Regions from separate parts of the Inquilinus sp. OTU3971 genome, predicted to be linked through region 1. Evidence: riboswitches for the same ligand, from Rfam matches in the RefSeq annotation. Region 1 holds a riboswitch; each other region holds the start of a gene.
What was found. A riboswitch is a leader RNA that binds a small molecule or an ion and turns the genes downstream of it on or off. The one in region 1 is predicted to bind S-adenosylmethionine.
Positions count from the first base shown of each region.

Region 2: linked by a shared signal. The riboswitch ahead of metA (homoserine O-acetyltransferase MetA) and the one ahead of metZ (O-succinylhomoserine sulfhydrylase) in region 1 are both predicted to bind S-adenosylmethionine.
Region 3: linked by a shared signal. The riboswitch ahead of AAHM41_RS04175 (hypothetical protein) and the one ahead of metZ (O-succinylhomoserine sulfhydrylase) in region 1 are both predicted to bind S-adenosylmethionine.

Region 1 covers NZ_JASATH010000335.1:35-4,288, reverse strand. Annotated here, with positions in the region: gene AAHM41_RS39115 (SH3 domain-containing protein) at 1-288, opposite strand, end outside; gene metZ (O-succinylhomoserine sulfhydrylase) at 394-1,602, opposite strand; SAM riboswitch at 1,645-1,721, opposite strand; gene AAHM41_RS39105 (GNAT family N-acetyltransferase) at 1,792-2,265, opposite strand; gene AAHM41_RS39100 (ABC transporter permease) at 2,265-3,134, opposite strand; gene AAHM41_RS39095 (ABC transporter permease) at 3,131-4,081, opposite strand.
Region 2 covers NZ_JASATH010000232.1:1,391-11,647, forward strand. Annotated here, with positions in the region: gene AAHM41_RS35410 (ABC transporter ATP-binding protein/permease) at 19-1,764, opposite strand; gene AAHM41_RS35415 (pseudouridine synthase) at 1,873-2,889, opposite strand; gene AAHM41_RS35420 (alpha/beta hydrolase) at 3,165-4,109, opposite strand; gene AAHM41_RS35425 (Tat pathway signal sequence domain protein) at 4,123-4,602, opposite strand; gene AAHM41_RS35430 (cell wall hydrolase) at 4,821-6,440, shown strand; gene AAHM41_RS35435 (MFS transporter) at 6,576-7,871, shown strand; gene AAHM41_RS35440 (TAXI family TRAP transporter solute-binding subunit) at 7,883-8,932, shown strand; SAM-I-IV-variant riboswitch at 9,006-9,111, shown strand; gene metA (homoserine O-acetyltransferase MetA) at 9,159-10,079, shown strand.
Region 3 covers NZ_JASATH010000009.1:53,789-67,374, reverse strand. Annotated here, with positions in the region: gene AAHM41_RS04235 (M81 family metallopeptidase) at 1-288, opposite strand, end outside; gene AAHM41_RS04230 (ROK family transcriptional regulator) at 293-1,435, opposite strand; gene AAHM41_RS04225 (ABC transporter substrate-binding protein) at 1,563-3,113, shown strand; gene AAHM41_RS04220 (DUF6065 family protein) at 3,482-4,210, opposite strand; gene AAHM41_RS04215 (transporter substrate-binding domain-containing protein) at 4,310-5,080, shown strand; gene AAHM41_RS04210 (hypothetical protein) at 5,132-5,362, opposite strand; gene AAHM41_RS04205 (hypothetical protein) at 5,388-5,567, opposite strand; gene AAHM41_RS04200 (cold-shock protein) at 5,669-5,878, opposite strand; gene AAHM41_RS04195 (phosphotransferase family protein) at 6,092-6,841, opposite strand; gene coaA (type I pantothenate kinase) at 6,844-7,815, opposite strand; gene AAHM41_RS04185 (hypothetical protein) at 8,122-8,427, shown strand; gene AAHM41_RS04180 (YbhB/YbcL family Raf kinase inhibitor-like protein) at 8,608-9,069, opposite strand; SAM-I-IV-variant riboswitch at 9,262-9,371, shown strand; gene AAHM41_RS04175 (hypothetical protein) at 9,415-9,687, shown strand; gene phaC (class I poly(R)-hydroxyalkanoic acid synthase) at 9,734-11,464, opposite strand; gene AAHM41_RS04165 (OmpA family protein) at 11,884-12,912, shown strand; gene AAHM41_RS04160 (LL-diaminopimelate aminotransferase) at 12,956-13,586, shown strand, end outside.

The DNA of each region.
Region 1 (4,254 bases):
GATGACCCGGCGGCGATGCTGGACATCCGCCGCCAGGAAGCGGCCATTGGCCCAGCCGCGGTCGGGGCCGACGCCGATATCGCACCAGGCCCAGCCGTCGAGGCAGCCGAAGATCTGCACCGGCATGCCCGGCCGCAGCCGCGCCACCGTCGGATAGTCGGCCCCCGGGCCGGCGCGCAGCCGGGCCGGGGCGGTGGTGTAGCCCGGCGCGGCATCGGCGGCCGTCGCCGTCAGGGCCGTCAGCGCCAGCCCGGCCAACGCGGCGAGGGCGAGCTTCCATCTCATCATGCGAACTCCAGGGATCGAGATCCCCCTTCACCCGGCTAAACGCGGCAGGGCGGGAGTCCGGTCGCCGGGATCAGGGGGCGCGGCGCCGTGCCTCACCCCCGGCCGTCAGCCCACCCGCTTCGCCGCGTCGAGGGCGCGGGACAGGTCGCGCTCCAGGTCCTCGATCCCCTCGAGCCCGACCGACAGCCGCACCAGACCTTCGGTGATGCCCATGGCGGCGCGGTCCGCCGCCTCCATCGCCCGGTGGGTGGTGGTGGTCGGGTGGGTGGCGAGCGACTTGGTGTCGCCGAGATTGTTCGAGATGTCGACCAGCCGCAGCGCGTCGAGGAAGGCGAAGGCCGCCGCCTTGCTGCCGAGGTCGAGCGAGACCAGCGTGCCGCCGTTCTTCATCTGGCGCTTGGCCAGTTCGTGATGCGGGTGGCTTTCCAGCCAGGGATAGCGCACCCACTTGGCGGCCGGATGCGCCTCGATCAGCTGCGCCAGGCGGTGGGCGCTGGCGACCTGGCGCTCGACCCGGAGGCCCAGCGTCTCCAGCCCCTTCACCAGCACCCAGGCGTTGAACGGCGACAGGGCCGGGCCGGTGTGCCGGTAATAGGGCAGGAAGTCGTCGGTCAGGAACTTCTTGTCGGCAAGAACCGCGCCGCCCAGCACCCGGCCCTGGCCGTCGATGTGCTTGGTGGCGGAATAGATCACCACATCGGCGCCGAGCTCGAGCGGCTTCTGGCCCAGCGGCGTGGCGAAGACGTTGTCGATGAACACCTTGGCGCCGGCGGCATGGGCGATCTTGGCCACCGCGGCGACGTCGACCAAGTCCAGCGTCGGATTGGCCGGCGTTTCCAGGAACACCGCCCGGGTGTTCGGCCGCATCGCCGCCTCCCAGGCCGCGAGGTCGCTGCCTTCGACGAAGGTGGTGGTGATGCCGTAGCGCGGCAGGATGGTGCCGAGGATGACGAAGCAGGAACCGAACAGCGCCCGGCTGGCCACGACATGGTCGCCACCGCGCAGATGGCAGAACAGGGCGGTGAACACCCCCGACATGCCGCTGGCGGTGACGTGACAGCCCTCGGCCCCTTCCAGCAGGGCCAGGCGCGTCTCCAGCACCTCCAGCGTCGGGTTGCCGTAGCGGGAATAGACGAAGCCCGGCTCGTCGCCGGTGAAGCGCGCCTCGGCCGCCGCGGCGCTGTCATAGACGAAGCCCGAGGTCAGGAAGATCGCCTCGGAGGTCTCGCCATAGGGCGTTCGTCGGGTGCCGCCGCGGATCAGCGCGGTCTCGGGGCCGAATTCGTCTTCGCTGGGGGCTTCGTAACGATCCATCTCACCGACTCCTCGATCCGACCGGGAGGCGGTGCGTGCGGGACCTGCGCGCAACCGACCTTTTAGCGGAGATTAACGTGGCCGCAAGCCGGTCGGCTCAAATCACCACGGCGCCGCCCGGGAAGGCGACGGCCCAAGACTTATCGGCAAATCGGCGATCGGGCAATGCGTTTCCGGCAACGCTGCCCGTCACCCCTCGGCCAGGGCGTAGAGCACGAAGGGCATCTCGATCCCCTCGTAGAGCCGGCGGTAGGAGCGGCAGAGGCGGAAGCCGCGCGCCTCGTAGAAGCCACGGGCCAGCCGGTTGTGGGCGAAGCTTTCCAGCGTGCGGCCGCCGCGCGCCACGGCGTCCGCCAGCAGGACGGTGCCGGCCGACCGGCCCTGCGCCGCCGGGTCGACGAACAGCATGTCGAGATGCGACCCGGTCATCAGCGAGAAGCCGAGCGGCGTGCCGCAGCTGTCGACCGCGATGCGCAGGTCGGGCAGCCGGGCGGCGAAGCGGTTGGCGAAATCCTCCGGCCGCTTGCGGTCCAGGATCCCGGCCGGGAGGATGTGCTCGAAGGCGGCGCGGGTGCTGCGCCACGCCACCCCGGCCAGGACCGGCAGGTCGGCCGGCACCGGCGGCCGGACCGTCACCGCTTCCATCGTCTTCGCATCACCCATCACCCACTGCCCCGCAGCCTGGGATCGAGCGCGTCGCGCAACCCGTCGCCGAGCAGGTTGAAGCCGAAAGACGCCAACAGGATGGCAAGGCCGGAGAAGATCGAATCCCAGGGCGACAGCAGCAGATAGCTCCGTGCCTCGGCCAGCATGCGGCCGAGCGACGGCGTCGGCGGCTGGGTGCCGAGGCCGAGGAAGGACAGCGAGGCCTCGACCAGGATCGCGGTGGAGAGGGCCAAGCTGGCCTGGACCAGGATGACGCTGGCGAGGTTGGGCAGCACATGGCGCCACAGTACCCGCCCCTCCCCCGCCCCGATGGCGCGGGCGCCGAGCACGTACTGGCTGCTGGCCACCACCAGGGCCGGCCCGCGCAGCAGCCGGGCGAAGACGGGGATGTAGACGACGCCGATCGCCAGCGCCGTTGTGGTCGCACCCGGCCCCAGCATGGCGACGATGCCGATCGCCAGCAGGATGATCGGGAAGGCGAACAGGATGTCCATCAGCCGCATGCCGGCGCGGTCGAGCCAGCCGCCGCGCAGCGCCGCGGCCACGCCCAGGGTGCCGCCGACGACGAGCGCCAGCAGCACCGCGCTGGCCGAGGCGGCGAGCGAGGCGCGGTAGCCGTAGAGGATGCGCGACAGCACGTCCCGGCCGAACTGGTCGGTGCCGAGCCAGGCCACGGCGCCGGGCGCCTTCATCCGCCGGATCACGTGCTGGGCCAGCGGATCGTCCGGCGCGATCCAGGGCGCCAGCAGCGCCGCCACGACCTGCAGCAGCACCAGCGCCCCGCCGATCCAGACCAGCGGGTGCCGCGGCGCGGCGATGCGGCGGCGCGACGGCGGCGCCAGGATTTCCGGGAGGGGCGCCGTCATCTGAGGCCGATCCGGGGGTCGAGGGCGGCATAGAGCATGTCGGTGACGAAGTTCACGACCACGAACCCCGCGGTGACCAGCAGGATCGCCGCCTGGATCAGCGGATAGTTGCGCTCGGCGATCGCGCCCAGCATCAGCCGGCCCAGGCCCGGCAGGGCGAAGACCTGCTCGACCACGATGGCGCCGCCGAACAGGTAGCCGGCGGAGATGCCCAGCGCGGTGACGAAGGGGATCATGGCGTTGCGGAAGGCGTGGTGGAACACCACCGCCCGCTCGCTGACCCCCTTGGCCCGGGCGGTGCGGATATAGTCCTGCCCCAGCGCGTCGAGCATGGCGGAGCGGACGATGCGCGACAGCGAGGCCAGCACCGGCACGGCCAGGGCGATGGTCGGCAGCAGCAGGCGCTGCAGGTTGCCGACCGGGTCGTCGGCCAGCGGCACGAAGCCGATCGCCGGGAAGGCCGGGAAGACGCTGTGGAACAGATAGATCAGCAGCGCCCCGAGCCAGAAGGACGGCACGGTGACGCCGGCAATGGTGACCACCCGCACCAGGTAGTCCCGCGCCGAGTTGCGGAAATAGGCCATCAGGCAGCCGGCCGGCACCGCCAGCGCCACCGAGACGGCCAGGGCCAGCAGCGTGACCTCGATGGTGACGCCGATCCGGGCCACGATCTCCTCCAGCACCGGCCGGCCGGTCCACAGGCTGGTGCCGAGATCGCCGGTCAGGAGGCCGCCGAGCCAGGCGAGATACTGGGTCACCAGCGGCTGGTCGAGGCCGAGGCGCTGGCGCAGCGCTTCGATCCGGTCCGGCGTCACCTCGCTGTTGGCGCCGAGCATGATCTGCACCGCGTCGCCCGGGATCAGCCGGATCATCAGGAAGGCGACGACCGAGACCCCGAACAGCACCACCAGCAGGTCGAGCAGCCGCCCGGTCAGAAAACGGACCATGACTGCCTCTGCCCTGGCGACTGCCTGAATAGTCCCCCCTCCCCTTGCGGGAGGGGGCTAGGGGGAGGGGGTTCGTGCCGAGAGAGCCGGAGATCCGACCTGGACGCCGAAAGCTTCAGATCCTGCCGTGTCGGAGTCCTACGATCGACACCCCCCTCCCCCTGCCCCCCCCC
Region 2 (10,257 bases), on a different contig from region 1:
GAGCGGCTGGCGCTGTCTTCAGGCCGCCGCGGCCGCCGGCACCTCGACCAGGCGTCCGGGCGCCGAGCCCTCCTTCTCGATCCGCCAGCGGCGGTCGTGGAAGGCGGCGACCTTGGGGTCGTGCGAGATGGTCAGCCAGGTGGTGCCGGGCAGCCGGTCGCGCAGCAGCGCGAACATCCGCTGCTCGGTCCCCTCGTCCAGGGCGCTGGTGGCCTCGTCGAGGAACAGCCAGCCCGGCTTGGCCAGGACCGCCCGGGCCACCGCCAGGCGCTGCTGCTCGCCGGGCGACAGGCGGCGAGCCCAGTACTCCTCCTGCTCCAGCGCCGGCACCAGATGGCCGAGATCGACCGCCCGCAGCGCCTCGGTCGCCGCTTCGGCGGAGATCTCCTCGGGCTTGGCCGGATAGGCGACGGCGGCGTGCAGCGTGCCCAGCGGCAGGTAGGGCCGCTGCGGCAGGAACAGCACCTTGGCGTCCTTCGGGATGCGGATGCGCGCCTTGCCGAAGGGCCAGATCCCGGCCAGGGCGCGGAACAGCGTCGACTTGCCGGCGCCGGACGGGCCGGTCAGCAGCAGCCGGTCGCCGGGGCGGACCGACAGGCCGCCGCCCTCGACCAGCGCCTGGCCGTCGGGCAAAGCGAGCTGGACGGAGTCGATGGCGAGGTCGCCGCGGGGCTCGGCCGCGACGTCGATCTCGGCCGAGCGCGCCTGGGCCTTGGCCGCCTCGAGGCTATTGCGGAAGCCGGTGAGACGGTCGACGGTCGCCTTCCATTCGGTCAGCGACTGGTAGGCGCTGACGAACCAGGACAGGGAGTCCTGGACGTTGCCGAAGGCTTGTTGGACCTGCAGGAACCCGCCAAGCTCGATGGTCCTGGCGAAATACTGTGGTGCGGCCAGGATGGCGGGGAAGACGACGGAGGCCTGGCCGTAACCGAAGGTCAGGAAGCCCAGCTTCTTCTGCCGGCTCATCAGCTGGTACCAGTTGACCATCACCCCGCCGAACAGGCGCAGCAGCCCCTGCTTCTCGCTCATTTCGCCCGCATACAGCGCGATCGCCTCGGTGTTCTCGCGGAACCGGACCAGGCCGAAGCGGAAATCCGCCTCCCGCTTCTGCTGCTGGAAGTTCAGCCCAATCAGCGGGCGGCCAACGAGATGCGTCAGCGCGGTGCCGACCACGGCATAGACGATCGCGGCCCACATCATGAAATGAGGGATGACGATGTCGTTGCCGAACAGCGGGATCGTCAGCGGCGCCGACAATGCCCACAAGATCACGGCGAAGGAGACCAGGTTCACCACATTGCCGAGGAAGCTGAGGCTGAGGGTCAGGGTGCCGTCGACGAATTGCTGGATGTCCTCGGAGATGCGCTGGTCCGGGTTGTCGGTGGCGCCCGCGGTCAGCTGCTGGCGGTAATAGGCCCGGTCGGCCAGCCATTCGCCCAGCAGGTGGTCGGTCATCCAGCGCCGCCAGCGGATGCGCAGCCATTGCCCGAGATAGGCGGCATAGACGCTGCGCAGGACATGGGCGGTCGCCAGGCCGCCGAAGATCGCCAGCTCACGCCAGAAGGCCGCCTGATTGTAGTCCTGCAGAGCTTGGTAGAAGCGGTTGTACCAGAAGCTGAACTGCACGCTCAGGAACACGGCGCCCAGGGTGAAGGCGACCACCACCACCAGCAGCCCGATCGCCGGCCATTTCTCCTTCGACCGCCAGAACGGCATCAGCAGGGCGAAGAAATCCTTCCAGAACCGGCGTGTGCTTGGCTTCATCGGGTGCGTCCGCCGCGCGGCGGATCCTCGGCTGCGACTGCAACCGTGATATCCCCCGCGGGCGGGCCGCACCCGTGAATTTCACGTAAGTTTCCCGTAATCCGGACGTTATCTGCGCAGGCCGGACAGGATTTCGTCCCGCTCCGCCGTGGTCCACGTCCCTGGTGCCAGGTCGCCCAGCTCCAGCCCGCCGAGGGCGACGCGGACCAGGCGCAGGGTCGGGTGGCCGACCGCCGCAGTCATCCGCCGCACCTGGCGGTTGCGGCCCTCGGTCAGGGTCAGCCGCAGCCAGGCGGTCGGGATCGACTTCCGGGCCCGGATCGGCGGGTCGCGCGGCGGCAGGTCCGGTTCCTCCGCCAGCCGCTCGATGCCGCAGGGGCGGGTCGGGCCGTCGGTCAGGGCGATGCCGCCGGCCAGGGCCGCCAGCGCCTCCTCCGCCGGGTCGCCCTCGACCTGGGCCAGATAGGTGCGGGGGTGGCCGTGCTTCGGGTCCAGCAGGCGCTTGATCAGCGGCCCGTCATCGGTCAGCAGCAGCAGACCCTCGCTGTCGGCGTCCAGCCGGCCGGCGGCATAGATCCCGGGCGGCAGGCCGAACTCGTTCAGGCCGCGCCAGCGCCCCTCCGGCGTGAACTGGCTCAGCACGCCATAGGGCTTGTGGAAGACGACGTAGCGGCACTGGTCCGGCTCCGGCGAGGGGCGCTTGCGCCGCTCCTCGCGCCAGCGTTCGCCCGGCTTGGCCGACACCGGCTTCGCTGCTCCGGCATCGCCGGCGATCTTGCGCGACGAGGTCAGCGGGCCGCGCGTCCGGCGGCGCGGCGCTGGTGCCTCGGCCGGCTCGGCGCGCTCCTCCGGCACCGGGCCGCGTGGGCGGCCGCGCCGGCGCGGGGTGGCTTCTTCAGCCGGCTCCTCGCCGTCCCACAGCCATTCCGGAATAGCGGCGCGTGCAGCCTCCTGCGGCGTGGTTGCTTTCGACCGCGATCCGCGCGGCTTGCCGGGCGCGGGCCGGCGGCCGGCCGCGGCCGGGCCGGACCGCTTCCCGCCGCGAGGCGCCTTCTCGTCGTCGGCCTTCGCGGCGGCGAGGCGGGACGGCGTCTTGCCGTCGCGGGGCGGCCGACGCCTCGGCATCGCCTCCGGCTCATCCTGCCGGGCACTACGGCCACCGGCAGCGCGCGCGGTGCGGCGGGGAGCGCGTTCGGCCTCCTCGCGGTCCGCAGGGGCTCCGCGGGACGGCCTGTCGGGGCGCCGGGTGTCCCGCGCCGGCCGCTCGGCCTGGGCTCCGGCTCGGCCGGCGGGCTTGCGTCCGCGCGGCGGGCGCCGCTCGTCGCCGTCGCCGGCTTCGGAGGATCGGCCGGGGCCGCGCATGCGTCCGGCGCCGGATTTCGGGGGGCGCGGGGGGCGGCTCATGCCGTGGCCTGCCGGCGCAGGAAGGCGGCCAGATGGTCGATCTCGGCCCGCATCGCCTCGACATTGCCGGCCATGTGCAGACAGGCGTGGATCATGCCGCGCCACAGCCGGAATTCGTGCGGCCGTCCGTCCACGGCCAGGCGATAGGCAAGCTGTTCACTGTCGGTCCTCAGGCAATCGTACTCCGCCGCGGTCAGGTACAGCGGCGGCAGGCCGGCGAGATCGGCGTAGAGCGGCGCGGCCAGCGGCGTGCGCCGGTCGGTGCCGGCCGGGACATAATGGCCCCAGAACCACTCCATCTCGGCAGTCGACAGGAAGTAGCGGTTATCGCCGCCATACGCCAGATGCGATGGCGTGTCGTGGTCGGGCGCGAACACGCCATAGACCAGCGCCGCCCCGCGCAGGGGCCGCTCGCCGGCGTCGCGCAGCGCCAGCAGGGTGGCGAGCGACAGGTTGGCCCCGGCGGAATCGCCGGCGATCACCAGGCGGTCGGGGTCGATGCCCCAGTCGCGGCCCTGGGTGGCGAGCCAGCGTACCGCCGCGACGCAATCCTCGAGCGGGGCCGGGAACGGATGCTCCGGCGCCAGCCGGTAGCCGAGGCTGACCACCTTGAGGCCCGAACGCTGCGCCAGCTCCCGGCACACGCCGTCATGGCTGTCCAGGTCGCACAGCACCCAGCCGCCGCCATGGATGTAGACGATCGCCGGCGACGGGTCGGTCGTGCCGGGGTCGTAGAAGCGTGCGGCGATCGGCCCCGCCGCGCCGGGCAGGGTGCGGTCCTCGACCCGGGCCACGGCCGGTGCGTGCTCGTTCAGGAGCGGCAGGACCGAGGCCATGGCGCGCCGCGCTTCGGCCGGCGACAGTCGCTCGGCCGGTGGTGTGTCGCCGGAAACAGCAGCGATCCGCTCAAGCATCGTAATGATCTGCGGGTCGGCCGCCATGATCCGGCCTTCTTTACTTGATGAAACCGATCGCCGCCCGGCTGGTGGGAACCAATAGATCGATGCAGCGTTCGACCGCTGCGTCCCCCGCCTTGCAGGTCAACACGTCGTTCAACAGCACACGGCCGAAATTACCGCAATCATGACCGGCGATCTCGAACACCTTGACCATGGTCTTGTCGGCGCTCAGCGGGGCCATGTCCACGGCCAGCTGGTCAACGATGATGCCCTTCGGGTCGAACACCACGAGGTCGAGCTGCAGGTTGCTGTAGCTCCGGCTGGTGCCGTTGTGCATGACCATGAAGGCCCGGCAGCCATTGTTGCCGGGTTCGAGCTTGTTCAGCTCGATGTCGATCGCCTCCTTCGGTGCCGACTCGGCGGCGGGCTTGTCCTGCGCCAGGGCCGGAAAGGCGGCAATCGCGATAAAAAAAGCGAAAAAACGTGCCGGGCGAACCCAGGCGGAACGGCGGATTTCAGCGGTTTTGCGGGACATATGGCCTTCCGTCGGTCTGGACTCGCAGGGCGCGCCATGATACCCGCGCCCCTCGTGACCGCAATGAAATGCACTTGGGCGGTCGGTGTTCCCGGAATCGTTGAGACCATTCCCGGGCCCGATCGCCGGCGCAGAGCGTTGCCCCGTCTCCCGGCGGCGCCGGGCGGAGTGTGCCCGGATGGGCTCCGCCCGACGCGCCGACAAGGGGGAGGTCGGGCATGACGTCGAAGGGCCTCCTTCTTCTGTCGATCGCGCTGGTCGGGGCTACCGCCCTCGGCGGCGCGATCGCGATCGATTCCGCGCGCCCGGCATTGCCGCCCGTCGTCGCCGTCGATCTCGCCGGGATCGCGGTCGAGCCCGCGCATGTGGTCGACCCGGCCGAGGCGGTGCGGCCGCAGCCCGCCGTCGCCACGATGCGGCGCCTGGCCGAGATGTCTCCTGCCCCCGCACCGCACGCCGACCCGCTGCAGGTCTTCTTCGGCTCCGCCTTCGCCGCGGTGCCGCGCCTGCCCGAGCCGGAGCCGCCGCTCGACCCCTGGGCCGATGCCCTGCAGCAGGTGACGCGCCCGGCGCCGGAGCCGCAGGAAGTCGAGCCGTTGCTGGTGCCGGTCAGCCTGCCCGGCCCCGGTGCCGAGGCCGCGCGGCTCGACCTGCCGGCCCGCCTGGCCGACCTGGTGCCGCTGCCGGGGCAGCCGGTGGCCACGCCGCCGGTGCAGGCGACCACCGAGCCGCCCCTGGCCCCGGCCGAAGGCTTGGCGGACACGGCGCCGGTGGCGCCCGTCACCCCGCCGGCGGTGCAGTCCGGCCCCGCGACCCTGATCGATGTCGCGCCGAACGAGGCGAAGCCCGTGGTCGTCGCCTCGCTGGGGCCGACGGCGGGCCTGCTGGCCGAGACCGCGGCCGCGTCTCCCGCATCGATCGCGCCGGTGGCCGCGGTGGCGCCGGCCACCGCCGATCCGGTCCCGTCCCAGCCTGCCGTGCCCACCTCGTCCGGATCGGGGCAGGCGATGGTCGCGGCCGACGCCGTGTCCATGGTGCAGCCCGCCGCGCCCGGCGCGGCGCCGGTCTGGGCCCGGCCGCGCTCCTCGCTGCTGCGGGTCGACCGGCCCGAGCCGGAAGAGACCGAGCGGCTGGATGTCGCCCTGGCCCGCGCCGTGTCGCTGATCGAGCCGGCGGGCGCGCCCTGGCTGCGCGACGCCGAGGCCGACGGCGCCGGCCGCCGCCTGACCGGTTGCGGTCCGGGCGACCTGGCCTGCACCATCTTCGTCTCCGCCCGCGGCACCGCGCTCGACCAGCCCTCGCCGCTGCTGCGGCAGTACGGGGCGGCGCCGATGAGCATCGGCGGCGTGGCCCTGCCGGCCGAGCCGACCCAGGCGGAGCGGGCGCTGCGCTGCCTCGCCTTCACCGCCTATACCGAGGCCGGCAACCAGGGCACGCGCGGCATGGCGGCCGTGGTCTGGGTGGTGATGAACCGCATCGCCGTGGCCAATGATTTCGGCGAATCGCCCTGCGAGGTGCTGGCCGATCCGGGCCAGTTCGAGCCGCTGTCGCGCCCGCGCTTCCGCGCCTTCGCCAAGGCCGTGCGCGCCGGCGCCATGCCGCAGTTCCCGCAGCCCCTGAGCGCCCAGGACGAGATCCTGCAGCGCACCGCGCGCCTCGTGGTCTGGCAGATGCTGGACGGCTATTTCGCCGACGACCCGACCGACGGCGCCCAGTACTTCTTCGCCCCGGCGGCGATGCGGGCGCTCGGCCGCGGCATGCCGGCCTGGACCAACCGCTTCCGCCGCACCGCCTCGATCGGCGACCACGTCTTCTACCGGCCGAAGCGCGGCGGCTGAATCCGGCCGGCGGGGGTAGTCGGTTCGACACCCCGCACCACCTTATCTGCAGGCCGGGACCATCGGGCGGCTTGCCCTGAAATCGTCACGAATCTTTCCTGGCCCCGGCCTTTCGGCCGACCTAGAACGGATGTGATGGCTGCCACCAACCCCGCTTCCGCGACACCTTCCCTCGGTTCGGTCCTCCTGGCCGTGGCGCCGCTGCTGTTCAGCGCCGCGATCATGATCATGGGCAACGGGCTGTTCGGCACGCTGATTGCGGTGCGGATGGATCTCGACGGCTTCGATGTCGGCACCATCGGGCTGGTGCTGGCCTTCTATTCCGGCGGCTTCGCCCTCGGTACGCTGATCTGCCCGCGGATCGTGCTGCTGGTCGGTCACATCCGCACCTTCGCCGCCTTCGCCGCCATCGCCTCCGCCGCGGCGCTGTTCCATGCCCTGTGGGTCGACCCGATCGTCTGGGCGGCGCTGCGACTGGTCACCGGCATCAGCATGGCGGTGCTGTTCACCATCATCGAAAGCTGGCTGAACGCCCGCGCGGTGAACGCCGTGCGCGGCCGGGTGATGTCCTCCTACATGGCGGTGAACTACACCGCCTTCGGCCTGTCGCAGCCCTGGCTGACGGTGATGGACCCGGCCGGCTTCGCCCTGTTCTCGGTGGTGGCGATGCTGGTGTCGCTGTCGCTGGTGCCGCTGTCGCTGACCCCGGTCGAGACGCCGCCGGTGATCAAGGTCAAGCGCTTCGGCCTGCGTGCCCTGATCGCGATCTCGCCGCTCGGCGTCGCCGGCTGCTTCTCGGTCGGGCTGATCAGCGCCGCCTTCTCCGGCATGGGGCCGGTCTACGCCCGCACCATCGACCCGTCGCCGGACTGGATCGCCAGCTTCATGATGACGGCGATCTTCGCCGGCTTCCTGCTGCAATACCCGGTCGGCCGGCTGTCCGACCGCTTCGACCGGCGCCAGGTGTTCCTCGGCATCACCATCGCGCTGGCCCTGATCAGCGCCGCGCTGGCGCTGTTCGGCGGCACCTCGATGACGCTGCTGCTGGTGCTGCTCGCGGCCTTCGGCGGGCTGTCCTACACCATCTATCCGCTGAGCCTCAGCCACGCCAACGACTTCATGACGCCGGAGCAGCTGGTGCCGGCGGCCGCCGGCCTGCTGCTGTGCTACGGCACCGGCGCGGTGTTCGGGCCGATCGTGGCGTCGCGGGTGATGCAGCTGCTGGGCCCGGACGGGCTGTTCGTCTGGACCGGCTCGGTCGCGGCGCTGCTGGCGCTGTTCACCGTCTACCGCATGACCCGGCGCGCGGCGAAGCCGAACGAGGAGCAGGGCAGCTTCGTCTCGGTCGCGCCGACCACCACGCCGGTCGCCGCCGAGCTCGATCCGCGCGCGCCGGACGAGACGCCGCCGACCATGCGCGACGCCGCCTGAGGGGAACCGCCATGCTGACCCGCCGCCGCCTGCTGACCACGGTGCTTCCCGCCGCCGGGATGGCCGCGGCGGGGCTCGGCGGGGTGTGGCCGGCACGGGCCCAGGACCCGCTGTTCTTCCGCATCGGCACCGGCACCACCGGCGGCACCTATTTCCCGATCGGCGGCATCATCGCCGGCGCCATCTCCGGCCCGCCGGGCCTGCCGCCCTGCGGCAGCGCCGGCGGCAGCTGCGGCGTCTCCGGCCTGATCGCGGTGGCCCAGGCCAGCGCCGGATCGATCGACAACATCCGGCGGATCCGCGACGGCGAGTTCGATTCCGGCCTGTCCCAGGCCGATGTCGCCTTCGCCGCCTATGCCGGCGAGGGGCCGTTCGCCGGCCAGCCGCCGGTGACCAGCCTGCGCGCCATCGCCCATCTGTTCTCCGAATTCGTCCATGTCGTGGTGCCGGCGGACAGCCCGGTGCAGTCGGTGGCCGACCTCAAGGGCAAGCGCGTCTCGGTCGGCGCCGAAGGCTCCGGCACGATCTACGACATCCGCCTGATCCTCGCCGCCTTCGGCCTGAAGCAGACGGATGTGACCGAGGTCTATGAGCGGCCGGAGCCCTCGGCCGACCTGCTGGCCGAAGGCGGGCTCGACGCCATGGTGATGACCGGCGGGCCGCCGCTCGGGGTGATCGCCGACCTGGCGCGGCGGCGGCCGATCCGGCTGCTGCCGGTCACCGGGCCCGAGACCGAGGCGCTGATCGCCAAGGTGCCGTTCTTCACCCAGGAGCCGATCCCCGCCGGCCTCTATGACGGCGTCGCCGCGGAGGTGCCGGCCCTGTCGGTCGGGGCGATCTGGCTGGTGGCGGAGCGGATCGAGGAGGCCACGGTCTACGAGATCACCCGCGCCCTGTGGCAGAAATCGACCCTGGACCTGCTGGCCGCGGGCCATCCGCGCGGCAAGGAGATCTCGATCGAAGGCGCCACGCGCGGCCTGGGCGTGCCGCTGCATCCCGGCGCTGCCCGCTACTATGCCGAGCATGCGGTGCTGAGCCTGCCCGCCCGGGCCACGCCCTGAACCGAAGCCCGGCGGGCCGGACGACGCGGCACATTCATCCAGTTGAAATATGCGGGCGGACCCCGTAGAACTGGCGGTACATCAGGAGTTGGGCACTGCCCGACGCCAACCTGCTTCCCGAGCAAGGTGGCGCCCCCGAGAGGGGGGATGTGGTCGAACCGACAACCAAACGGGTCCATCCACAATTCGGTCCTGCCCACGACACGCGGAACAGAACCGAAGCGAAATGCCGATCAAGATTCCGAACGACCTGCCCGCCCGGTCCGTCCTCGAAGCGGAGGGGGTCATGGTGATGCTCGAGGCGCAGGCGGTGCGGCAGGACATCCGGCCGATGCGGATCGGTCTGCTGAACCTGATGCCGAACAAGGTCAAGACCGAGACCCAGTTCGCCCGGCTGCTCGGCGCCTCGCCGCTGCAGGTCGAGCTGACGCTGGTCAAGATGACCAACCATGTCCCGCGCAACACGCCCAGCGACCACATCCTGTCCTTCTACCGCGACTGGCAGGACGTCCGGACCGAGAAGTTCGACGGCTTCATCGTCACCGGCGCGCCGGTCGAGACGATGCCGTTCGAGCAGGTGACCTACTGGGACGAGCTGCGTCGGGTGTTCGACTGGACGCAGACCAACGTCCATGGCTGCTTCAACATCTGCTGGGGGGCCCAGGCGGCCGTGCATCATTTCCACGGCGTGCCCAAGCATGCGCTGCCCGAGAAGAAGTTCGGCGTGTACCGCCACCGCATCATCGAGGCGGCGTCGCCCTATCTGCGCGGCTTCTCCGACGATTTCACCATCCCGGTGTCGCGCTGGACCGAGAACCGGCGCGAGGACATCCCGGCCGCCAGCGGCATGAAGGTGCTGATGGAGTCGGACGATGCCGGGCTGTGCCTGCTGGAGGATTCCGGCCGCCGGTCGCTGCACATGTTCAACCATGTCGAGTACGACACCGACACGCTCGGCGACGAGTATTTCCGCGACATCGCCGCCGGCAAGACGATCGCCCTGCCGCACGACTATTTCCCGGAGAACGACCCCGAGCGTCGACCCCAGAACCGGTGGCGCAGCCACGCCCATCTGCTGTTCGGCAACTGGATCAACCAGATCTACCAGACCACGCCGTACGAGGTCGACGACATCGGCCGGGGCTAGACCGGACTGAACTGAGATCGGGTTACGTCGGCGCATTCGGCCAGGCCTGACACGATGTCGGGCATTGCCTCTCCCGCCTGGCGGGAGAGGTCGGGCGTCCGCAGGACGGCCGGGTGAGGGCTGGTCCCGGCCTCGACGAAGTCCCCTCACCCGGAGCCGCTTCGCGTCTCCGACCTCT
Region 3 (13,586 bases), on a different contig from region 1:
GCCGTCGATCGGACCGAGAGCTTTCAGACGATCGAGGAACTCGGCCTTGAACGCCTCATAGGTGGCGCGGGCGACCGGGCCGCCGGGGACGGCGCGGGCGTGCAGGGTCGGCAGGAAGACGGCGTCGTAGTCGCGCAGCATCGCGAAGGAGGGGTCGGCGGTCAGCGCGTCGCCGCGCAGCACCCGGAAATCCGCCTCGGTCGCCAGGACCGGGCTGTAGGTGCTGCATTCGGTGTGGATGCCGCCCACCGCGATTCGAAGGGGGGCGATGCGCGGGAGGGATGCCATGTCTTCAGCCTTCTTCGGCGCGGGTCAGGAAGCGGTGGGCGGCGATGCTGGCGGCGCCGCGGGCCCACAGGGCGCGGGTGGCGTGGTGGAAGCGGATGGTGGTCGAGGCGGCGAGACGCGGCAGGACATTGGCCTCGATCGCCTGCCGGGTGACGGTGCGGAACAGCGGCCCCATCGCGCCCTCGACATCGACGATCAGGACGAATTCGGGGTCGTTGACCTGGATCACATGGGCGATGGCCAGGCCCAGCGCACCGCCGGCCCGGTGCAGGATGCCGATCGCCTCGGCATGTCCCTGGGCCGCCAGGGCCTCTACCTCCGCCGTGGTCGATGCCGTGAGGCCGAGAGCCCGCGCCTGGGCCAGGATCGCCTGGCGCGGCGCCACGGTGTCGAGGCAGCCGCGCTTGCCGCAGCGGCAGGGCAGCCCGCCCGGCTCGATCGTGCAATGCGCGATCTCGCCGGCGCCGCCGCCATGGCCGCGGTAGAGCGTGCCGTCGACATAATGGGCGCAGCCGATGCTGTCGCCGAAGGTCACGGTGGCGAAGGTGCGGTAGTCGCGCGCCAGGCCATACAGCCGTTCGCCGGTGGCGACGGCGTTGGCGTCGTTCTCGAGGAAGGTCGGCACGCCGGTCGCCTGCTCCACCACCGCCGCCACCGGCAGGTCGATCCAGCCGAGATTGGCGGAGTGCAGGCAGCGGTCCTGGTCGTGGTTGACCAGGCCGGACAGGGCGACGCCGATGCCGCGCAGCCGATCGGCCGGGATGCCGGCCTCGCCCAGGAGATGCGGGATCGAGTCGCGGATGGTGCCGGCGATCGCCTGCGGATCGTTCGACCAGGGGGCCGTGCGCTGGCCCAGCACCGCGCCCTGGAAATCGGTCAGCACCATCGTCACCGGCTCCTCTACGATCGAGGCGCCGATGAAATAGCCATGGGTCGGGTTCAGCCGCAGCAGGATCGACGGCCGGCCCTGGCGAGAGGGCGCCGAGGCGACTTCGCTTTCCTCCAGCGCGCCGTCCTGAATCAGCTCGCGGCTCAGCCCCGTGATCGCCGCCTTGCTCAGCCCGGCCAGGACCGCGAGCTCGGACCGGCTCAGCGGCCCGTGGTCGGCCACGGCTTTCAGCAGCGAGCGTTTCGACGGGTTGGCCATTCGCCTCGGCATCCGGTGCGTTCGACTTGACATTTAGTTTAGGAATTGAATTTAATCAAGCCGAAGGCTTCATCGATCTAACAAAGTCGGCGGGCATCCGGACCGATTCCAACCAACGGGGGACGAGATGGCATTTGTGATCGACCGGCGCGGCGCGCTGGCCCTGGGCGGGTCGCTGGGACTGGCGGCGCTGCTGCGCGGCCGCGGCGCCTTCGCCGCCGATGCCTCGCAGATCGTGATCCTGCAGAGCGAGGCGCCGCGCAGCATGGATCCCGCGGACCAGACCGCGACCTACACCTCGGCGATCCTGGAGCCGATGTATGAGGGGCTGACCGGCTACAACGACAAGATGGAGCTGGTGCCCGTCCTGGCCACCAAATGGGAGGCCGACGCCACCGGCACGGTCTGGACCTTCACCCTGCGCCAGGGCGTCAAGTTCCATGACGGCGAGCCGTGCAACGCCGACGCCGTGATCGCCAGCTTCGCCCGGCACATGGACGAGAAGCGCGGCCTGGCCGCCAGCGGCCGGTTCCGCGCCATCCTGTCCGAGGTCAAGGCGCTGGATGCCGACACCATCCGCTTCACCCTGAAGCGCCCCTACCCCGCCTTCCTCAAGCTGATGGCCGTGGCCTCGGCCACGATCGTCAGCCCGAAGGCCGACACGGCCGGCACGCTGGGCCGCGCCGCGGTCGGCACCGGCCCGTACAAGCTGGCCGAGTACAAATCGGGCGAATACGTGCTGTCCGAGGCCAATGCCGATTACTGGGGCGAGAAGGCGCCGACCAAGACCCTGAAATGGATCTGGACCCAGGAAGCGGCGGTCATGAACATGGCGGTGCAGACCGGCGACGCCGATGTCGTCGTGCCGCTGCCGCCGGTCTTCGCCGCGCCGATCAAGGCGAACCCCGAGCTGACCCTGATCCAGGGCAACCCGACCTCGGTGTTCTGGGTGTCGCTGAACGTCAAGCTGGCGCCCTTGGACGATGTCCGCGTCCGCCAGGCGCTGAACCTGGCCACCGACCGGGCTGGCCTCGTCAGCAACCTGCTGTACGGCTTCGGCCTGCCGGCGACCTCGCCGCTGTCGCCCGCCGTGTTCGGCTACGACCCGACGGTCGAGGGCTACGGCCTGGACGTGGCCAAGGCCAAGGCCCTCTTGGCCGAGGCCGGCCATGCCGACGGCATCACCATCAATGTCGCGGTGCAGGAGCCGGAGGCGAACATCGCCGAGATCCTGCAGGGCATGTGGGCCCAGGCCGGGATCACGCTGAACATCCAGCGGATGGAGAGCGGAGTATGGACCGCCGCCGCCTTCGGCACGCCGGAGCAGAAGGCGGCCCAGGCCGTGCACGCGGTCATCGCCTCCTGGTCGACCGGCACCTTCGACGCCGACCTGCAGTTGAAGCCGCTGTACCACACCGACAGCTGGTCGCCGAAGGGCGCCAATCTCGGCTTCTACAGCAACGCCGAGCTGGACGAGATCCTGAACAAGGCCGGGTCGTCGACCGACGATGCCGAGCGCAAGACGCTGTACGCCAAGGCGCAGCGCATCATCGTCCAGGATGCGGCGCATGTGCTGCTGTACTACCCGAACGACCTCGCCGCGGCGCGGGCCGACGTCAAGAACCTGTGGCTGCAGCCCGGCGGCGAGGTGATCCCGGAACGGGCGACGAAGGCGTAAGGACGGATGGGCTTCACTCCTTCCCTCGCTCCCTATGAGTCCCCCCTCCCCTTGCGGGAGGGGGCTAGGGGGAGGGGGTTGTCGCCAATCAAGCAGACGCCGGTTCGGTCTCGCACGGCTCCTTTTTCCTCCCAACAAGCCACGCTGGCGCTGGTGTCGAGAGGCCCCCCCCCCCACCCCCCCCCCCCCCCCCGGGGGGGGGGGGGGGGGGGGGGGGGGGGCTGCGCGCGTCCGCGCGCGAATGGACGAGGGACAGACTTTGCCGTCCGGGCCGGATCGCCAGAACTCAGGCCGGCTCCGGCGGCTCAAACCCCCTCCCCCTAACCCCCCTGCGAGGGGAGGGGGGACTCATTTTCTTCTGCCACCGGCTACTTCTCCCTGAACGGCTTCAGGCGCAGCTTGGTCTGGTGCTGCGGCGCCGGGGTGCCGTCGGTGTCCAGGCCGCGGTAGTAGCCCTTCTGCCACTTCGCCTCGTTGGCGTCGGTGCCGGGCACCGGCAGGTCGGCCAGGAAATCGGTGCGGCCCTGGTGAAAGGCCCAGTAGCGCGCCTCCAGCGCCGGGTCGTCGGATAACGGGCGGATCTCCGGCTCCACTGCCTCGACCGCGTCGCGCACCAGCGGGAAGAACAGGCAGAAGGGCTCGCCGGCCGCGAACTCGACCAGATGGTTCGGCCGGGTGAAGCGCCAGTTCATGGTGAAGCCGTAGGGCGACCAGTCGGTCTCGACCACGCCGGTCAGCGGCGCGATGCCGTCCTTCGGCGCGTTGGTCGGGCCCGAGACCCAGAGGTTGCAGCCCGGCTCGGTGCGCAGCAGCAGCGGCACATGGAAGGTCAGGATGCCGCTGCCGAAATGCCCGACCGCGGGATGCGGGCCGTCTCCGGACGCCTCGACCCGCACCGACTCCGGCGCCGTGCCGCCGTCCCACCAGGCCCGGATCGCGGCCGGGCACAGGATCTCCCAGCCATGGGCGTTGGCGATGTTGAGCGGCAGGCAGCGATAGGCGAAGCCCTCCGGCGTCGCCGACATCCAGTCGCGTGTGGCCGGGGCTGGCCGGATCTCCGGATGGCTCCCGCCGATGGTGTAGGCGATCAGCTTCATGCGGGCGATGGTAGCGGCGACCGGCCGCGCGGACGACCCTGTTGGTGGCGTCCCATTTGTCCGACTAAGATCCTCACCGACTCGAAACCGGGAGGAATCATGCGCCTGCTCGCTGCCGCTCTGCTGCTCGTCCTGCCTGCCGCCGCAACCGCGGCGGATCGCACCGACACGCTCGACGCCGTGGCCAAGGCCGGGGTGCTGAAGGTCTGCACCACCGGCGACTACAAGCCCTTCACCTATCTCGACCCGGCCAAGGGCGAGTACGAGGGCATCGACATCGACATGGCGAAGGACCTGGCGGCCGTGCTCGGGGTGAAGGCGGAGTTCGTCAAGACCAGCTGGAAGACGCTGATGGCCGATTTCACCAGCGGCGCCTGCGACATGGCCATGGGTGGCATCAGCGTGACCTTGCAGCGCCAGAAGCAGGCCTTCTTCAGCATCCCGATCGATGTCGATGGCAAGACGCCGATCACCAAATGCGAGAACGTCGACAAGTTCCAGACGGTGGAGCAGATCGACCAGCCCGGCGTCACGGTGATCGAGCCGCCGGGGGGCACCAACGAGGCCTTCGTGCGCGAGCGGATCAAGTCGGCGAAGATCACCATCTTCCCGGACAACACCACGATCTTCGACGAGATCCTGGCCGGCCGGGCCGATGTCATGATCACCGATGCCAGCGAGACCCGGCTGCAGCAGAAGCTGCGCCCCGGCCTCTGCGCCGTGCATCCCGACCAGCCCTTCACCTTCGCCGAGAAGGCCTATCTGCTGCCGCGCGGCGACGTGGTGTTCAAGGCCTTCGTCGACCAGTGGCTGAACCTGCGCCTGCACGACGGCGGCCACGCGAAGTTCAGCGCGGCGTGGCTCGGCTGAGGCAAAGCAAAGCCGGGCTCTCCGGAGCCCGGCTCGGGGCGCCGGCCTGGATTACTGGCCGCGCAGCCGGGTCATGGTCTTGATCGGGCCGCGGGGATTGCCGGACATCTCGGCGATCTTGCGGTCCTGCGCCTCGATGAAGGCGCGCACGGGGGCCTCGCCGTCCAGCCCGTCGGCCTCGGCGCGCGGTACCTTGCGGTTCGAGCTCAGCGTGCCGTCCTGGTAGACGATGTTGAACAGCACGAAGGTGCTGTCATTGGACTGTTTCTTGCTCCGGGCCATGGCGGCACTCCGGTGACGGTTCGGGTCAGGACGGCTCGGTCGCGTCGTTCGGCGGCGCATCGCCATCCTGGGGCGCGTCGCCCTCCTGGGTCGCCTTGCGGCGCGCAGTCTCTTCCTCGCGCTTCTGCAGTTTCTCCTGCTTCTTCTGTTCCTTGGCGCGGTTGCGCTCGCTGCGCTGCTGATTGTAGTTCGGCTTGAACGGCATGACGGCCTCCCTCTGGCGCGATGCGTCCGCATCGCCGGTCTGTCACAAGAAAAGGAGCGCCCGACGGGCGGGCGCTCCTGTTCCGCTCCGCAATCGAAGGCTCAGACGGCCTTCAGATTCTCCGCCGAGGTCTTGCCGCGCTTCGGGTCGCGCTGCTCTTCGTAGGAGATCTGCTGGCCTTCGTTGAGGCCACGCAGCCCGGCGCGCTCGACGGCCGAGATATGAACGAACACGTCCGGTCCGCCGCTCTCCGGCTGAATGAAACCGAAGCCTTTGGTGCTGTTAAACCACTTCACGGTGCCGATCGGCATCGCTTTTCCTCCAGTTGAGGGGTGGCGCCGCGCGGGACTGCGCAACGCATCAAACGGGAAGGGGAAAGGCGAGGGATCCGCGGCCGCGAGGGCATAGCAGGCCGGCCGTCCGAACCAGAATGACCCCCTAAACATGGGGGACGGCGGACGGAATGGCAAGTTCGACGGCAGAATCGGCCCGAACGCAACGTTTCGCGGCCCCTCGGAGCCGGGTCACGGCAGGGTTCCGGGCTCGGCCATCGCCAGCAGCGCCCCGGCCTGGTCCGGCACGCCCTCGGCCAGGCGGGCGGCGGCGGCGAAGGGCAGCCAGGCGAGGATCCGGTCCCGGCTTTCGCCCGCAGCCGCAGCGTAGGTCTCAACATAGGCCATGGCCAGGTCGGGCGCCACCGGCCGGATCAGCACATAGGAACGGCAGACATCGGCCGCCGGGTCGCCGGTGCAGGCATCCAGCCAGTCGACCACCACCTCGCGGCCCGGCGGCCCCAGGATGTTCCACGGGTGGAAGTCGCCGTGGCAGAGGCGGTCGCCGTCCGGCAGCGCGGCCAGGCCGTGCAGCAGCCGGCGCCGCAGGGCCTCGTCCGGCATCCTGGCGATATTCGCCGCCAGCCTCGCCTTCAGGCTGCCGAGATGCGTCCCGGGATGGCCATGGATCGCGATCTGCAGCCGGGCCATCCGGTCCAGACAGGCCTCGATCCGGCCGGGGGCACGGATGGCGTCGGCGAGGGGCGGACCTTCGGCCCGGGTCATGGCGATGCCCCAGCGGCCGTCGATCTGACCGACGGCATGGACCGACGGCACGGGCAGGCCGAGCGATTCGATCAGCGCCAGGATCGAGGCCTCGCGGAACGCCGCCCGCTTTGGCGCGGCCGCGGTCGTCCGGTACAGCTTGACCACCAGATCGCCGGCGTCGAAGACCTCGGCCTCCTTGCCCGATCCGATCAGCGGTCCGAGGGGCAGGTCCATGGCTACATCCGGCGCAAGGCGACGGCGTCGACCGAGTGATCGGCGGATTTGTGCAGCACCAGCCGGGCGCGCTGCCGGGTGGGCAGGATGTTCTCGCGCAGGTTGACCCCGTTGATCCGGTCCCAGATCTCGCGGGCGACGCGGCGGGCTTCGGCCTCCGGCAGGTCGCGCTGGTGATGGAAATAGGAGGAGGGGTCCCGGAAGGCGGTGCGCTGCAGCAGCAGGCGACGCTCGACGAACCAGCGGGCGATGTCCTCCTCCTCGGCATCGACATAGACCGAGAAGTCGAAGAAGTCGGAGGTGACGACCGACGCCCCGGCCGGCGCCTGCAGCACGTTCAGCCCCTCGAAGACCAGGATGTCCGGCCGGCGGATCACCTGCTTCGCGCCGGGCAGGATGTCGTAGGCGAGGTGCGAGTAGACCGGCGCCTCGACCTCCGGGCGGCCGGACTTCACCGCGGCCAGAAAGCCGATCATCCGGCGCAAATCGTAGCTCTCGGGGAAGCCCTTGCGGCGCATCAGCCCGCGCTCCTCCAGCACCGACTTCGGCCACAGGAAGCCGTCGGTGGTCACCAGCTCGACCCGCGGATGGTCGGGCCAGCGCGACAGCAGCAGGCGCAGAAGCCGGGCGAAGGTGCTCTTGCCGACGGCAACGCTGCCGGCGACGCCGATGATGTAGGGCGGTGGCGGGCCGGGCCGGCCGAGGAACGCGTCCTGCACCCCATCGAGCGCGCGGGCGGCGGCGACATGCAGGTTCAGCAGGCGCGACAGCGGCAGCAGGATGTCGGCGACATCGGCCGGCGACACCGGCTCGTTCAGCCCGCGCAGCTCGACCAGCTCGGCCTCGGACAGGACCATCGGCGTGGTGGCCCGCAGCGCCGCCCATTCGGCCCGGGTGAAGCGGTCATAGGCGGCGGGCTTGGCCGCGAAAAGGTCGGGCACCGGCCGGGCGGGGGAGGGGGATTGGTTGGGCATCGACGGCTCGCAGCGGACAGTCCGGCAGCGTCCGACGATCCGAGCATCGGGGCAAGAGCGGTCCGGGGCACGGCGAGATCGAAGCCTTGCTCCGGGTTGGCCAGTGACCCGAACAACACCAGGATGGTGGTTCGGGGCTCGGCGCCGATCGGCGCGGCAGGCTTCAGGCCTCGTGCGATATTGAGGGGACCGTCCCCATGCCTGCTCACAGTTCAGACGCTTGACGACCGGGACTTCGCGCCAAGGATCATTGTTGCTGAGCTGTCGCAACGCTTCGTACAGCGCCAGCTCTGAGGAGGACCCGCCATGAAAGCGGCGCTGCTGTTTACCGGGAGCGGTCCTTTGGTGATCGTGACCTCGCATGCTTCGCTGACCGACCCGGCGCTGACCGAGAAGCTTCGGGCCAAGGGCATCGAGAAATTCATCGCCTATGAGGTGCCTGTGCCGATGGCGCGGGAACGCTATGGGGGCCATTTCCAGGTGGTAATGCGCGACCTGCATGAATCGGACGATCTCCGCGTCCTCGACTTCAACGGCGAGCGGGCCTTCCGCCTCTTCCGCCTCGCGGAGCTCGGGCCGCCGGTCATGTTCGAAGACGAGAAGGCGGCGTGAGGCCGACGGCCAGCCTCGAAGGACACGGCCCACGCAGCGCGCCGCTTGCGGCCGTACGTGGTCAACATGGCTCCGGTTTCCGCTGGAGACGGTGACGGCTGCCGGCCTTGGATCCGGCATCCCGGTCGGCGTGACCGTCGGCCGGGATCGCCGCCGAAGAACGAATCCGCCAGGGGAGCGTCAGCGCGAATAGATGCCCACCAGGTCGATTTCGGCCAGGGCGTGGGTGCGCGCCGCGGCCTCGATATCCCCGCAGCGGGTGCCGCGAACAGAGAGATGGCCGACATCCAGGGCCATCAGCTTGAAATGGTAGTGGTGGGGGCCGTGGCCTCTTGGCGGACAGGCCCCGCCATAGCCGACCTTCCCGAAATCGTTGACGCCCTGCCGCGCCAGTCCGGCCGTGGGCGTGCGCGGAAAGCCCTCCGGCAGCTCGTGAGTGCTGACGGGAATGTCGTAAACCGCCCAGTGATGGAAGGTGCCTCCCGGCGCATCGGGATCGTCGCAGAACAGCGCAAAACTGTGCGTTCCCTTGGGTGCCTCAGACCATGCGAGCGGCGGCGATTGGTCCAGGCCGTCGCAGCTGAAGCGTTCCGGCATTCGTTCGCCGTTCCCGAACGCAGGACTGGTGAGGTGCATTCCCATGGCGCGTCTCCCTTCGCGAGCCCGGCGCCCTGCCTCGCCGGCAACCGGGCGATGGCTTCTCTTGAGAAATGGCGACGTGACCGTGTCAGGGCAAGGCGCGCTCCGGCTTCCCGCCCTCAGAATGTCGATATCGGTTGCCCGACGCGCCGGCCCGATCGGGCTTGCGCTGCGGCGCGCTCCGCGCTACACCCAGCCTCGCATCCAGAGTTGGGCTGACGCCCACGCCAACCTGCCTCCCGGGCAAGGTGGTGGCCTCTCGCAAGAGGGGCGATGCGGCCGGACCGGCAACCAAACGGGTCGAAAGCCGCGCGTCAGCCCTCCTCGCAACCGCGATGGAGGGTTTTCATGTCTGCTTACCAGTCCGCAGCGATCCCGCTGGCCCATCCCGGCGACACCGTCGAGCGGCTCGACGAGCGCCCTTGTCCCCGCCCGCGCGACCCGCAGCGGCGCGAGATCCTGTACGCCGTGGTGCATCGCGGCGCCGGGCTGTGGACCCATCTCTACCGCGTCGTCCTGGCCGCCGCGTCGCGGCCGGAGATCCATCTCGACCGGGTGCTGGAGGGCGATCGCCTGGCCGAGCTGCGCCGGGCCTATGCGGCGGCGGATCTGGCAGCGTGAGATGGGGAGGTTGGGTTCGCGGGGCGAACCCAACCTTGATCTGCGTTCACGTCGCCCGCACGTAGCGGCCAGGGGCGTCCTCGATCGGGGTCAGCCCGCCGTCGCCCGGGCGCCGGGCCGGGACTTGGCCGCCGGCGTGGCGGGCGACCCATTTCTGCCATTCCGGCCACCACGAGCCCTCGACCTGCTCGGCGGCCTGGAGCCAGGCCTCCGGGGTCTTCGGCGTCCGCGTGTTGACCCAATGGCAGTACTTCTTCGCCGCCGGCGGGTTGACCACCCCGGCGATGTGGCCCGAGGCGCTGAGGCAGAAGCGCACCGGCCCGCCGAACAGCTGGGTTCCGGCATAGGTCGAGGCCCAGGGCGCGATGTGGTCGTCGCGGGTCGACAGCATGAAGGTCGGGGTCTTGATCGTGGTCAGGTCGATCGGCACCCCGGCCAGGGTGATGCCGCCCGGCTGCGCCAGCCGGTTCTCCTGGTACATGTTGCGCAGGTAGAAGCTGTGCATCGCGGCCGGCATCCGGGTCGCGTCGCTGTTCCAATAGAGCAGATCGAAGGGGAAGGGGTCCTTGCCCAGCAGGTAGTTGTTGACGACGAAGGACCAGATCAGGTCGTTGGCGCGCAGCAGGTTGAAGGTCGTCGCCATGGCCGAGCCTTCGAGATAGCCCTTGCCGGACATCTTGTGCTCGATCGTCCGCAGCTGCTCCTCGTCGACGAAGATGCCGAGCTCGCCCGGATCGGTGAAGTCGGTCAGCGTGGTCAGGTAGGTCGCGCTCTTGACCCGGTCCGCCTCGCCCTTGGCCGTCATCCAGGCCAGGGTGCAGGCCAGCAGCGTGCCGCCCAGGCAATAGCCGATGACGTTGACCTCGCGCTCGCCGGTCGCCTGCTCGATCGCGCCGAGCGCCGCCAGCGACCCTTCCAGCATGTAGTCGCCGAAGCTCTTATCCGCCAGCTGCCCGTCCGGGTTGACCCAGGAGACGACGAAGACGGTGTGGCCCTGCTCGACCGCCCAGCGGATCAGGCTGTTCTGCGGCTTCAGGTCGAGGATGTAGAACTTGTTGATCCAGGGCGGGATGATCAGCAGCGGCCGCCGCGCCACCGTCTCGGTCGCCGGGTCGTACTGGATCAGCTGCATCAGCTCGGTCTCGAACACCACCTTGCCGGGAGTGACGGCGATGTTGCGGCCGATCTCGAAGGCGCTGCGGTCGGTCATGGTGATGGCGAGCTGGCCCTGGCCGCGCTCCAGGTCGGCCAGCATGTTCTCGAGGCCCTTGACCAGGTTCTCGCCGCGCGAATCCAGCGTGCTGCGCAGCACCTCGGGGTTGGTCGCGACGAAGTTCGACGGCGACATCGCGTCGATGAACTGCCTAGTATAGAAGTCGACCTTCTTCGCGGTCTTGGCGTCCAGCCCCTCGACCTCGCGCACCGAGCCCTGCAGCCAGCGCGCGGTCAGCAGGTAGGACTGCTTGATGAAGTCGAACACCGCGACCTCGCTCCAGGCCGGGTCCTTGAAGCGCTTGTCGCCCTTCTCCGCCGCCACCACCGGCTCCGCCTCCTGCCCCAGCATGCGCTGGGCGGTGCGGCTCCACAGCGTGGCGTAGTCCTGCCACAGCGACATCTGGGCCTGCAGCAGCCGGGTCGGGTCGGCCATCAGCCGCTGGGTCATGGCCAGGAAGGCCGAGCCGATGTTGAGCGGGTCGAGCTCCGGCGTCTCGGCCCGGCCCTGCTTCTCCAGGAAGGCGGTGACCAGCCGGGCGCTGCGCTCGCCGATCTCGATCATGCGGCGGCCCAGCTCGGCCGGATCCGCCGCCGGCGCGGTCTCGGGCGCGGGCGCGCCGGGCTTGGCCTGAACCGCCGGCCCGGCCGCATCGGGCTTCGTCCGGGTCTCGAGCGCGGCTTCGCCGGACGTCGTCCGGCCCTTGGGCGCTGCTCCGCCGGACTTCGTCCGGGTCTTTGGCTCCGCTTCGCCGGACTTCGTCCGGGTCTTTGGCTCCGCTTCGCCGGACTTCGTCCGGCTGGGGGCGGTGCGGGCGCGCTCGGTCATGCGGAAGGGTCTCCCTGGCTGCGGCGGCGTCGCCCGAGGCGCGGATTCGGGCGTAGAATGCCGCTTATCTGCCACTTTGCACGGCCATCCTCTTTCCAGTCCACCCTTTCAACGAAGTGTGCTAGGCACGTGCCATGCGTCGCACCGGCTCTCTCATGATCGCTTCCGCCCGCCCCGGCCTTCCGGTCCGTGGCGCCGTCGCCACCGTCGCCCTGGGCCTCGTCCTCGCAGGCTGCGGCGGCCGCATCTTCGACGGCACGCCCTATGCGGGCGACGTCCAGGCCTCCGTGCCCAAGGCCGAGACCGCCGAGGTCTCGCCGCTCGGCGTGGCCGAGCAGCCGCCGGTGCCCAGCGTCGGCGGCCCCCTGGGCACGGCGCAGGCGGGCGACACCAAGACTTACTCGCTGCCGGCCATGGCCCAGACCGACGCCGACCGCGCGGCGATGCAGCAGGCCCAGGCCCAGCAGGCGCAGCAGCAGGCGGGGATGCAGCAGCAGCGCCGGGCGCAGATCGAGGCGCAGCGCCAGGCTGCCTTCCAGCGCCAGCAGCAGGCCGCGCAGCAGCAGGCGGCGGCGCAGCAGGCGCAACAGCAGCAGCCGACCGGCACGGTGGCGCCGATGAGCTTCGGCCAGCGCCGCAACACCGCCGCCCCCCCGGCGATGGACTCGATGCCGCGCCCGGCCTCGGAGCAGGCCTACCCCAATCTCGCCACCGTGCCGGAGAAGCCGACCGACCTGCCGACGCCGGAGCAGCAGGCCGCGGTGCGCGGCCAGCTCGAGGCCGACCGCGCCGCCTCGGGCGCGCCCGGCGCGCTCAGCTTCGGCAACAAGCCGGCCGGCCAGGCCGCGGCGACCCCCGCCCCGGAGGCCAAGCCGGCCTTCAGCTTCAACAACCGGGTCGCCGGCACCGTCAAGTTCGACGGCGGCAGCACCACCCTGCCGGCCTCGGCCAGCAGCACCATCGAGAATGTCGCCAAGACGGCGCAGAGCCCGAAGCTGCGGGTCGTCGGCTTCGGCGCCGGCGACGGCGCGGCCCAGGCCAAGGCGCGGGCCGAGGCGGTGGCAGCGGCGCTGCGCGCGGCCGGCGTCGACCCGGCCCGAATCGTCACCGGCGGCGCGGCCGACACCCGGCCGAACATCACCGACGGCCAGGCCGCCCGCGTCGAAATCTACCTCGCCCAATAAGCTCAGCACCGGACGCCCCGACGGGCGTCGGGGGGACATGTCGATGACCGACCAGGACTTCCACCGAATCAAGCGCCTGCCGCCCTATGTGTTCGCCGAGGTGAACGCGATGAAGGCGGCGGCGCGAGCTCGGGGCGAGGACATCATCGATCTCGGCATGGGCAACCCCGACGGGCCGCCGCCGAAGCATGTGATCGAGAAGCTGACCGAGGCGGCGCAGAATCCGCGCAGCCACGGCTATTCGACCTCGCGTGGCATCCCCGGGCTGCGCCGGGCCCAGGCCGCCTATTACCAGCGCCGCTTCGGGGTCGAGCTCGACCCCGAGAGCGAGATCGTCGTCACCATCGGGTCGAAGGAAGGCCTGGCCAACCTGGCCCAGGCGATCACCAGCCCGGGCGACATCATCCTGGTGCCGAATCCGAGCTACCCGATCCACATGTTCGGCTTCATCATCGCCGGCGCGTCGGTGCGGTCGCTGCCGCCGACCCCGCCCGGCGGCAGCTTCCTCGAAGTGCTGGAGCGGGCGGTGCGGCACAGCGTGCCGAAGCCGACCGCGCTGGTGCTGAACTACCCGTCGAACCCGACGGCCGAGGTGGTCGACCTCGACTTCTACCGGCCGATCGTCCAGTTCTGCCGCCAGCACGGCATCTGGATCCTGTCCGACCTGGCCTATG